Regions from separate parts of the Mucilaginibacter sp. P2_D11 genome, predicted to be linked through region 2. Evidence: riboswitches for the same ligand, from Rfam matches in the RefSeq annotation. Region 2 holds a riboswitch; the other holds the start of a gene.
What was found. A riboswitch is a leader RNA that binds a small molecule or an ion and turns the genes downstream of it on or off. The one in region 2 is predicted to bind S-adenosylmethionine.
Positions count from the first base shown of each region.

Region 1 (5,017 bases), on a different contig from region 2:
TACAAACCTGCTACTGCCAGCTTAGGCGCTATCTGGTCGTTCTGCTCATTTAAAATAGTGCTGATGTTGCCTCCCACAAAGCCATCGAAGGTGAAATCTTTGTTTAATTTTTTGGTGTATTGTAAGCGGCCTTCGGTATTGGTTTCATTAACTGTGTAGGCATCCTCTTCATAAGAGCCGAACGGCGTGCCATTGGTACCGTAAGCAATCTTAATTTTGCGCCTGTCGTTATAATAATCCGTACCGGTACGGAAGTTGGCTGATAAGCCCTCGATTATCTTGTAGTTTAGTTCTATACTACCAATAATGCGGTTTTTGTGTTGCCCAACAGTGTTCTCATACGCTATAAAGTATGGGTTGCTATAGTAGCTATTGTTCCAGTTGAAGGTGTTGCCGTTGGCATCGCGGTAATTCTTAAGTTGGCTTACGTCTACCTGGCGGCCAAACCATGTAAATTGCAGCATGGTGCTGGTAGCACGCCTGCCGTATGCGCCAGGCAGGTTATCGGCATCATCTTTAATATAATTGGCGATGGTAGTAATGGTTAGTTTTGAATTGGGGCGGAAGGTAGTGTTCAGCAAGAACGAATTCCTGCCCTGCGAAGAATTGGGCACCACGCCGGTTTGGTGCAGGTTGTTGTAAGATAAACGGTAATCGAATTTATCGCTGCTGCCTGCTAAAGCAACACCGTTGTTGAGCGTAACGCCTGTTCTAAAGAAATCGCGCACGTTGTTTGGATGTGCTACGAAAGGTGCAGGCTGCCCGTTTGAGAAGAATTGCGGAATTAACTGGCCGTTCAATGCCGGGCCCCAGCTTTCGTCTACACCGTCGTTTACGCCTGCACCAGCGCCGTTAACGTAGCTGAATTTGCCGTTTGAGCCTTGCCCGAAGTCGTTCTGATAATCGGGGAATACCTTGAGGGTAGCAAAAGAGGTGTTTGAATTGAGGGTAATACCTGCTCCCTTGGCACCTTTGCCGGTTTTGGTTTTGATGAGGATAACGCCCGCCGCAGCACGGTAACCGTAAAGGGCCGCTGCGTTTGGCCCTTTCAGCACGCTGATAGATTCGATATCTTCTGAATTCAAATCGGAAATAGCATTGGCAAAATCCCTTGAACCATTCGTGCCCTGGAACTGGGAGTTATCTACAATAACGCCATCTACTACAAACAGTGGTTGATTATTGCCCGATACCGATGTTTCGCCACGGATAACGATACGGGATGAGCCCATATCCCCCTGGCTGCCGGTAACGTTTACACCCGCTATTTTGCCCGATAAGGCATTGATGAGGTTGCTCTCTTTAGCCTCAGCAATGTCCCTCGACTTAAGTCCCTGCACCGCATAGCCCAGTGATTTTTTATCTTTCGAGATGTTTAGGGCCGTAACAACCACCTCGTTCAATGAATTGGGTGCTTCTTCCAACACTATCTTCAGTGGTTCACCGCTGTTGTTTACAGGAACTTCGATCGTATTGAAGCCGATATAAGAGATCCGCAATACATCATTGGCGTTTGCAGAGATGGTAAATTTACCCTGTACATCGGTTTGGGTGCCGGTTGTTGCACCTTTTACGCCGATGGTTACGCCGGGTAGGGGCTGCCCATCGGATTTGGCGGTTACCACGCCGCTTATTTTTACAGACTGGGCGTTTGCCTGCTGCAGGGTGAAGAATAGCAATACGATTGCCAGTAACGATTTGTAATTTTTAAACATGATTTGTTAATGAATGGGTCAAAAAAAATATCAATACGAATGCATGCAGCTCGCGCTATGGTTTACACAAAAGGTGTAATACCAGCGGGCTTGTTGACTTTGTAAAGAATGGAAAGCTGATTTTCTCCGGGGGCTTTAAAGCGGTGGCTTATGCCCGGAACCTTGCTGAAGGATTAGCAATAACAACACATAGAAGAGAGGTAGCTAGCCATCAGGCTGTTAAAATGTAAGGTGTGATTGGCAAACCAGAGACTTCGGTAAGGGCTGATAGTAGAGGTGTTCATATGATATCGATTATGTTAATTCTATTTAGGGATTAATTAAGGGCAACAATGGGTTTATTTACAAGGCCGTCAATGGCTTTCAGCATGCCGGCAAATTCCTGTGGATCGTATAAGCGGGTTAGGTAGGCTATCCGGCCGTCGCGGTCTATCACCACGTTGCGGGTTACACCGCTTTTTTTGTTGGCAAACCGCCCGAAGATATCAGCACCCGGATCCAATGCCAGCGGGTAGCTGATGTTCATTACTTTTTGAAAGGCGCTTACCTTTTCCAGGGGTTCGTCGCGGTCAACCCCTATCAGGATAACGCCTTTGTCTTTATAGGCCTGCCACACTTCTTTTTCCAAATGAGGCATTTCTTCCCGGCATACGCTGCACCAGCTTGCTGTAAACTGCAGGATAACGATTTTGCCCTTAAGCTGAGCTAGTGAAGTTTTTGTGCCGTCGGTAAGTCGCAGTTCAAAATCTGTAGGGGCAAGATCGCTGGTTTTAACGATGTAGCCGCGGTCGGCATCTGCCGCAGGGGCTGCCGGCGTTACAGATTGCGCCTCTGCAAAAAGTGCAGATAACAGCAGGATGCCTGTTAATAATAAGTATTTATTTTTCATGTGTTGATGTGTTGTGCCCCGAATAACAGCAAGAAGACGGAAAGAGGGAGGATGACGTAATGAACACCTTTTACAGGTATTGCAAATAATTTTGCGGACATTATCTTTTCTGCATTGCTGCAGACAGGAATTAGCACCTTTATACCTATGGCGTACAGGTTGCTAAGACATCATCGGGCCTTTCCCTCAGTCTTTCTTGATAATTATTAAGAACGATTACGATGCAAATATAGAATTAATTCTACTATCCCCATGGGCTTTATATAATTTAATTGTCATATCGTTTTTTTTTGTTGATCTGCGTTTGTGTTTTTGAGGTGTGAGGGCGGGATCGAACCGCCGTTTGAGGTTTTGCAGACCCCCGCCTAACCACTCGGCCACTCCACCATAGTAATTTAGGCGGCCACCGATTTCAGTTGAGTAGCCAGGTTTTCCACTACTTCATCAATCTCGGTTAACGTGTTTTTGTAACTGAACGAAAACCTGATGGTTTCCATGTCCGTTGCTATGCCTAAGCCTTTGAATACCGGGATTGATTGTGCCGTATAATCGGAACCGCCCGAAACGATAATATCGATATCGTCCAGGTGGTTGCTCAAAGGCAGCCCGCCCCAATCAGGGAAGCTGGCACTTAAGATTGTAGCGAGGTTCTCTTCGGGTTTGCCGCCGTTTATCCGCACACCCGGAACCAATGCCTGCAGTTTTGTGATCATCCTTATTTTTAGGGCCTTGATATAATTGATTTTATCCTCAATATCCCAGTAGGCTATTTCCAGAGCTTTTGCAAGCCCAACAATCGCCGCTACGTTTTCGGTACCTGTTTGCTGTTCCGGGCTGTTGCCGTAAACGAGTTTGCTAATGCGCTTGCCGCTGCGGTTAACTAAAAACCCTGCTCCGAGTGGCCCATGGAATTTATTTGCCGACGCCGATGCAAAATCGAGCTTCAACCTTTCGGGATAAAGGGCATAGTTGCCAAGGGTTTGTATCGTGTCTGAATGGACGGTAGCGCCATAGCTGTGTCCGAGTTCGGCAATGTCTGCTATCGGGTTAACCAACCCGGTAATGGCATTGGCGTGTATTACCGATACCAGGTTGCGCGTATTGGTACGCAACAGGTATTCGAGGTGGTTAAGGTCGGGCCGGCCAATCCTGTCTGTATTCAAATAACTTATCCTTGCGTTATGTTTCTTTTGCAGCACGCCCATGGTTTGCAAAATAGCGCCGTGCTCAAAAGGCGTGGTAATGATATGATCTATGCCTTGCCCGGCAACGGCGGTAGCCAGTGCCATGTTGTTTGCTTCGGTACCGTTTGATGTAAAAACGATTGTTTCCGCAGGCACTTTCAATAACGCCGCTATTATACTCCGGCTATTTTCTATAGCCTCTTTGGCTTTTCGACCGTATGCATTGTTTGCGCTTGCATTGCCAAAGTGTTCTAATATATAAGGCGCCATAGTGCTGAAAACATCCGGATGGATGGGAGTAGAGGATGCATTGTCGAGGTAAATACCCATAATACTGAAATAGAATAAAACGATGATATTATTTAAAAGCCGGGGCGGCTAAGCTTGATTTTTCAGCAACAACAATACAGGCGCAGTTTCATGGTAGCAGTTTAAAAAGCATCCTTGCGGACAAGGATGCTCTGGTTTAACCAACAATTAATAAAATCAGTAAATACTTATCGAGACAAAAGTAGAATTAATTCTATAATTCCCATAGAAATAGTAGAATATATTTTATATTTGCAGTGTAATGTTTTTTTGAAATTGTTTAAGTGTCTTGTAGCTCTTTAAAGAACTTTCTCTTCATTCAGGTTTATAATTGGTTGTAAAGAGTTCCTGCCCATCAGGAACTCTTTCCTTTTTAATGCGCCGACCAGAATTGGGAGCAGGATATTAGCAGCAATTAGGTCCACCGCAGGTTGTAAGTGGCCCGGAAGGAGAAGATAGGGCATCATTCTTATTACGAATCAAGTTTCGGCATTGTTTTCGACGTATATTAAGAGGTCATATCCACGCCCTTGAACTCATTACATAATTTAATATGAACGTTATTTGTGACACTTCATAAACATCTTTTTTTAGGTTTCACACTAATTCTATAGTATTAATATACTATAATTGTGTGCCTTATTTGTGAGAAGCAGGTGCTATTTATCAATCATATCCACAATGTATTTTATGCAAACGTGTTGAATTAGTTTTTCAGGGTCGGTAGCGGCCACTATTGCGTTTAACCTATTTTGAAACGCAGCACCTTTTCGAAAAAAATACCTGTGCAGTGTGGCTGCGCATTAATTAACCTCTCTCAGCATCTAAGAAATAACATGAAAGATTTACAGCTCAACAGCTTTATTGAATTACTTTTTCAAACGCACAAAGCCGAATGGGAGGCCACGCCATCTAACGAA
Region 1 is NZ_JBFUEA010000016.1:50,783-55,799, reverse strand. Features, by position in the region: gene AC1DXC_RS22320 (SusC/RagA family TonB-linked outer membrane protein) at 1-1,715, opposite strand, end outside; gene AC1DXC_RS22315 (TlpA disulfide reductase family protein) at 2,032-2,604, opposite strand; SAM riboswitch class I at 2,702-2,810, opposite strand; tRNA gene AC1DXC_RS22310 (tRNA-Cys) at 2,920-2,991, opposite strand; gene AC1DXC_RS22305 (cysteine desulfurase family protein) at 3,000-4,118, opposite strand; gene AC1DXC_RS22300 (serine O-acetyltransferase) at 4,934-5,017, shown strand, end outside.
Region 1: linked by a shared signal. The riboswitch ahead of AC1DXC_RS22315 (TlpA disulfide reductase family protein) and the one ahead of AC1DXC_RS09240 (O-acetylhomoserine aminocarboxypropyltransferase/cysteine synthase family protein) in region 2 are both predicted to bind S-adenosylmethionine.

Region 2 (5,017 bases):
ACCTTTTGTAGTAAAACGCTCCGTTTGCATATTGCTTAAGCCTGGCATATGCGCTCAGGTAAACCACATCAAGCAAAACGCGTTGATTGGGCCTTACTTCCTTGTATTCTTTCTCCGCTTTTTGCAGCAGAGGGATAGCGTTTGAAGGCTTATCAAGTGCGTTATAATTATTGGCCAGGTTGTATGCCAGATCAATAGCCACCGGGTCGTGATACTTCTCGGCAACCTGCAATGCTTTGGCGAAGTAATTTCTGGATGGCTCAAACTGCCCGCTGGCATAATATACCATTCCGGCATGGTTGTAAATGGCGCAAATATCCATGCTGGTATCGGCAACAGCTTCGGCCGTTTTAACAGCCAGCAATTGGTATTTAAGCGCTTCCTGCTGTTTATCGAGGTACATGTAATTATTGCCGATAAGGTTATACGTGTTTTGCACCGCAGTATAACCGCCAAGCTTGTATTGGGTAAGTGCCTGGGTAAGGTAATCTATCGAGCGCTGGTAATCTTCTATCTGCAGGTAAAAATCGCCCAGGTTGTTAAGCGTAGCCGCTGCCCTAAGGTGCGCCCCTGCTTTAAGAAAAAGCGGTAGCGCCTGCTCATAATAGCCAATCCTAACCTTAAAATCCTCTTTACCGGTTGCCAGGTAAATTTCCTCCATATTCAGGTAGGCTTCAGCCGCATCCTCGTACAGGTTACTAGCCAGAAATATAGGGATGGCCTTTTTGATGAGTGCATCGCATTTGGCAAAATCCTTCTTTTTGCTCCATGCTATAGCCATTGCCTGGTAACTTAGCCCGAGACCGCGCGGGTACGATAATTTGCCCGAAAGCTGGTTGGCCCTGGTGGCGGCAACCAACGCGCTATCTGCCTGTACGGGTTTGCTGTTTACCCTGTTGGCAAAATAACGGCTAATACTAATCAGTACACGCACGCGGGCCGTATCGGCTTTGCTTTGAGCCAATTGCTTTTGCAGTTTGTAGATATCCCTGGGGATGGCCGGCTGGGCATATGCGCATACCGTTAGCAAGAGGTACGATAATATGGCTATGACAGGTTTTGTGAGCATTCTCCTTAGGTTGATACTGATGAGGGATAAACGACTTATAACACCGCAGCCGCGCAACAGCCTACCCACAAACCCTGCCACAGCTACAAATATACCGGCAAATCAAAAATTGCGCTTAAATGGTCGATAGAAACAGCTTCCCTGACGGCTGGTCTTGCCAATGGCCGTGATGTACAAAACCAAACAACGATATGCCGTTGCCGGTGACAACGATATAGCGTTGTTACCATACTAACTGCCGAGCAACGTTACAAAAAATTGCTTACCCGTTAGCCCACCTTTTGCAGTAAGATACTTTTACAGCAGTTGACCTCTATGCCGGGCTTTGCGCCCCGGCATTTGAGCCGCATCCGTAACAATATCCGCTAAAGCGTAACACCATTCAGGACTAAATTAAAGTGTAAACAAACACGACCGGGTGTAACCTATAGCTGTATAAGACCATATTTCTACCAACCAGTTGTCCCGATGGGACAAAGCCATACACAATAACATTACGGATGTTGATTAATATGTCGTCTTCGCGCTTTTGGGTAAAAAAAACGCTTATTACAAGGTGCTATCCTACCACTCACAATAAAATTAAAATATTATTTGGATATTAAAACGGCATTGCCCTATATTTGCCCACGTTAATCGGTAGAGATACCTTAATCAATTCCCCTCAAAAGGATTTTGGTTTATAAAGAAGCGGCGAGAGATCAGGCTCGAAAACCCGCTGGCAACCCTCCAAATTGGAGAAGGTGCCAATTCCTGTCCCGGAAAAAGAATACCGGGGGATATAAATTTTTAATCATGAAAAGTACAATTTACGTAGCTCAGCAAAACAACCAGCAATCCCAATTGGGGTTATCTTCTGCATACAACCAAATTATTGGCTGTATTTGCATGTGTTGCTGCTGCTAATCCCGTAACACGTTCCCCCTTTTTATTTTCTGGAAGCACGCGTGATACCCTAAAGGATATGCTTATCCTATCGTAATTAAATATTTTTCATACAAAACCCTTTAAATCTACAGATTATGTCAAACTTGAAATTCGAAACCTTACAACTGCATGCAGGCCAGGAGGCCGACCCTACCACAGGCGCGCGCGCCGTTCCTTTGTACCAAACTACCTCATACGTTTTCAATAGTGCCGAACATGGTGCCAACCTGTTTGCGCTGAAGGAATTCGGCAATATATATACCCGCCTCATGAACCCTACTACCGATGTGTTCGAAAAACGCATCGCGGCTTTAGAGGGCGGCGTAGCGGCTTTGGCAACAGGTTCCGGCCAGGCGGCGCAATTCCTGGCGTTGAATAATATACTGCAGGTTGGCGATAACTTCGTTACCTCGCCATACTTGTATGGCGGCACTTACAATCAGTTTAAAGTTGCCTTTAAGCGTTTGGGGATAGACGCGCGTTTTGCTGCCGATGACACCGCCGAAAGCATAGAGCCGCTTATCGACGATAAAACCAAAGCAATCTACGTGGAAACCATTGGAAATCCAGGTTTTAACATCCCCGATTTTGAAAAATTGGCGGCATTGGCCAACAAACACGATTTGCCACTTATCGTAGATAACACCTTCGCTGCAGGCGGCTACCTTTTCCGCCCATTGCAACACGGTGCACACGTAGTGGTAGAATCTACTACCAAATGGATAAACGGCCATGGCACCAGCATTGGCGGCGCTATTATAGATGGTGGTAATTACAACTGGGGTAATGGCAAATACCCGCAATTTACAGAGCCGTCCGAGGGTTACCATGGTTTGGTTTTTGCCGATGTATTCGGTGTAAACGGGCCATTCGGCAATATCCAGTTCATTATCCGCGCCCGTGTGGAAGGGCTGCGCGATTTCGGTCCATCGCAATCACCATTCAATTCCTGGTTGAACATACAGGGATTGGAAACGCTTTCGTTACGCGTGCAACGCCATGTAGATAACGCGCTGGAACTTGCCAAATGGCTGGAAAGCCAGCCACAGGTAGCCAAAGTGAACTATCCGGGCTTGGAATCGTCGCCGCAGCATACCCTGGCCAAAAAGTATCTGAAAAATGGCTTCGGCGCGGTGCTTTCCTTCGAACTGAAAGGCGATAAGGAACTGGCTTCTGCAGTTATAGACAACCTTAAACTGGTAAGCCATTTAGCTAATGTGGGCGATGCCAAAACCCTGATCATACAGCCATCAGCAACTACGCACCAGCAGTTGAGCGATGCCGAGCAGCTTTCTGCAGGCGTTACCCCTGCCCTGCTGCGCGTTGCCGTTGGCATTGAACATATTGATGATATTAAAGCCGATTTTGAACAAGCATTTGCTAAAGTAGCAGAGCTGGAACTGGCTTAAGTTTTTTCTTTTTTAGTTTTTTTTAAGTGGTGTTGCCGGGGAGCGGTTGTATAACAACTGCTCCCAAAGCAACAAAAAGTATAGAGATGAGTTTAGAAAGTTTTACCTACACCGGTGTATTCGAGCTGGAAAGCGGCAGTAAAATAAAGGACCTGCAAATAGGCTACAATACCTATGGCACCCTCAATAAAAACCGCGATAACGTAGTTTGGGTATGCCACGCACTTACCGCAAATTCTGATGTTTTTGATTGGTGGAAAGGCCTCTTCGGCGAGCATGATTACTTTAACCCCGATGAGCATTTCGTTATCTGCGCCAATATCATCGGCTCGCCTTACGGAACTTCGAACCCGTTAAGCATCAACCCTAATACCGGTCAGCCTTATTACCTGGCTTTCCCCGAATTTACCATCCGCGATATGGTGAAGGCGCATAAGCTATTGGCCGATCACCTCGAAATAGAACATATCGAGTTGTTACTAGGCGGATCTTTAGGCGGCCAGCAGGCTTTGGAATGGAGCATTACCGAGCCGGCGCGCATCAAAAATCTTATCCTCATCGCAACCAATGCCCGCCACTCGCCATGGGGCATCGCCTTCAACGAATCGCAACGACTGGCCATCAGGGCCGACCGTACCTTCTACGCTAATTCGCCTGATGGCGGAAGCAAAGGATTGCTGGCTGCGCGCAGCATAGCGCTGTTATCCTACCGCGGGTATAAAACCTACGATATTACCCAACAGGAAGAGGATAGCGCCCATACCGATAACTTTAGGGCATCGAGCTACCAGGCTTATCAGGGCCAAAAACTGGTAAACCGGTTCAATGCCTACAGCTACTGGTACCTAACCAAAGTGATGGATTCACACAATGTGGGCCGCGGGCGTGGCGGGGTAGAAAAAGCGTTGAGCCTTATCAAAGCCCGCACGCTGGTTATCGGCATCAAAACTGATGTGTTGTTCCCTATCGAGGAGCAGCAATACCTGTTCAGGCATATCCCCAAATCGGCCTTTGCCGAACTGGATTCCTTTTACGGGCACGACGGGTTTTTAATAGAAACACAAGACTTAACCAAAATAATCACATCCTTTTTTAAGACGGATGTTAAAGGGAAAATAATAGAACTGCAAAAAATCGCTTAATGAGTAAGAAACTAAATATTGGCCTCTTCGGTTTCGGAGTGGTAGGCCAGGGACTATACGATATCATCCGCACTAAGAACCTCAACCTCGAAATAAAGAAAATAGCCATCAAGAATCCCGGCAAGCTACGCAGCCTGCCGCAGGAATTGTTTACTACGGATAGGGACGAGATATTGAACAACCCTGAGATAAATACCGTAGTAGAGCTGATAAACGATACTGAAGCCGCTTTCGAAATCGTTTCGCGCGCTTTGGCTTCGGGCAAAAACGTGGTATCGGCTAGCAAAAAAATGATTGCCACCTACCTGCACGAACTGATTGCCCTGCAGGAAAAACACGGCACATCTTTGCTTTACGAGGGCGCAGTTTGCGGCAGTATCCCCATCATACGCAACCTGGAGGAGTATTACGATAACGAACTACTGCATTCCATCAGCGGCATATTCAACGGATCATCTAACTATATCCTA
Region 2 is NZ_JBFUEA010000005.1:148,067-153,083, reverse strand. Features, by position in the region: gene AC1DXC_RS09245 (tetratricopeptide repeat-containing sensor histidine kinase) at 1-1,069, opposite strand, end outside; SAM riboswitch class I at 1,747-1,857, shown strand; gene AC1DXC_RS09240 (O-acetylhomoserine aminocarboxypropyltransferase/cysteine synthase family protein) at 2,092-3,405, shown strand; gene AC1DXC_RS09235 (homoserine O-acetyltransferase family protein) at 3,492-4,547, shown strand; gene AC1DXC_RS09230 (homoserine dehydrogenase) at 4,547-5,017, shown strand, end outside.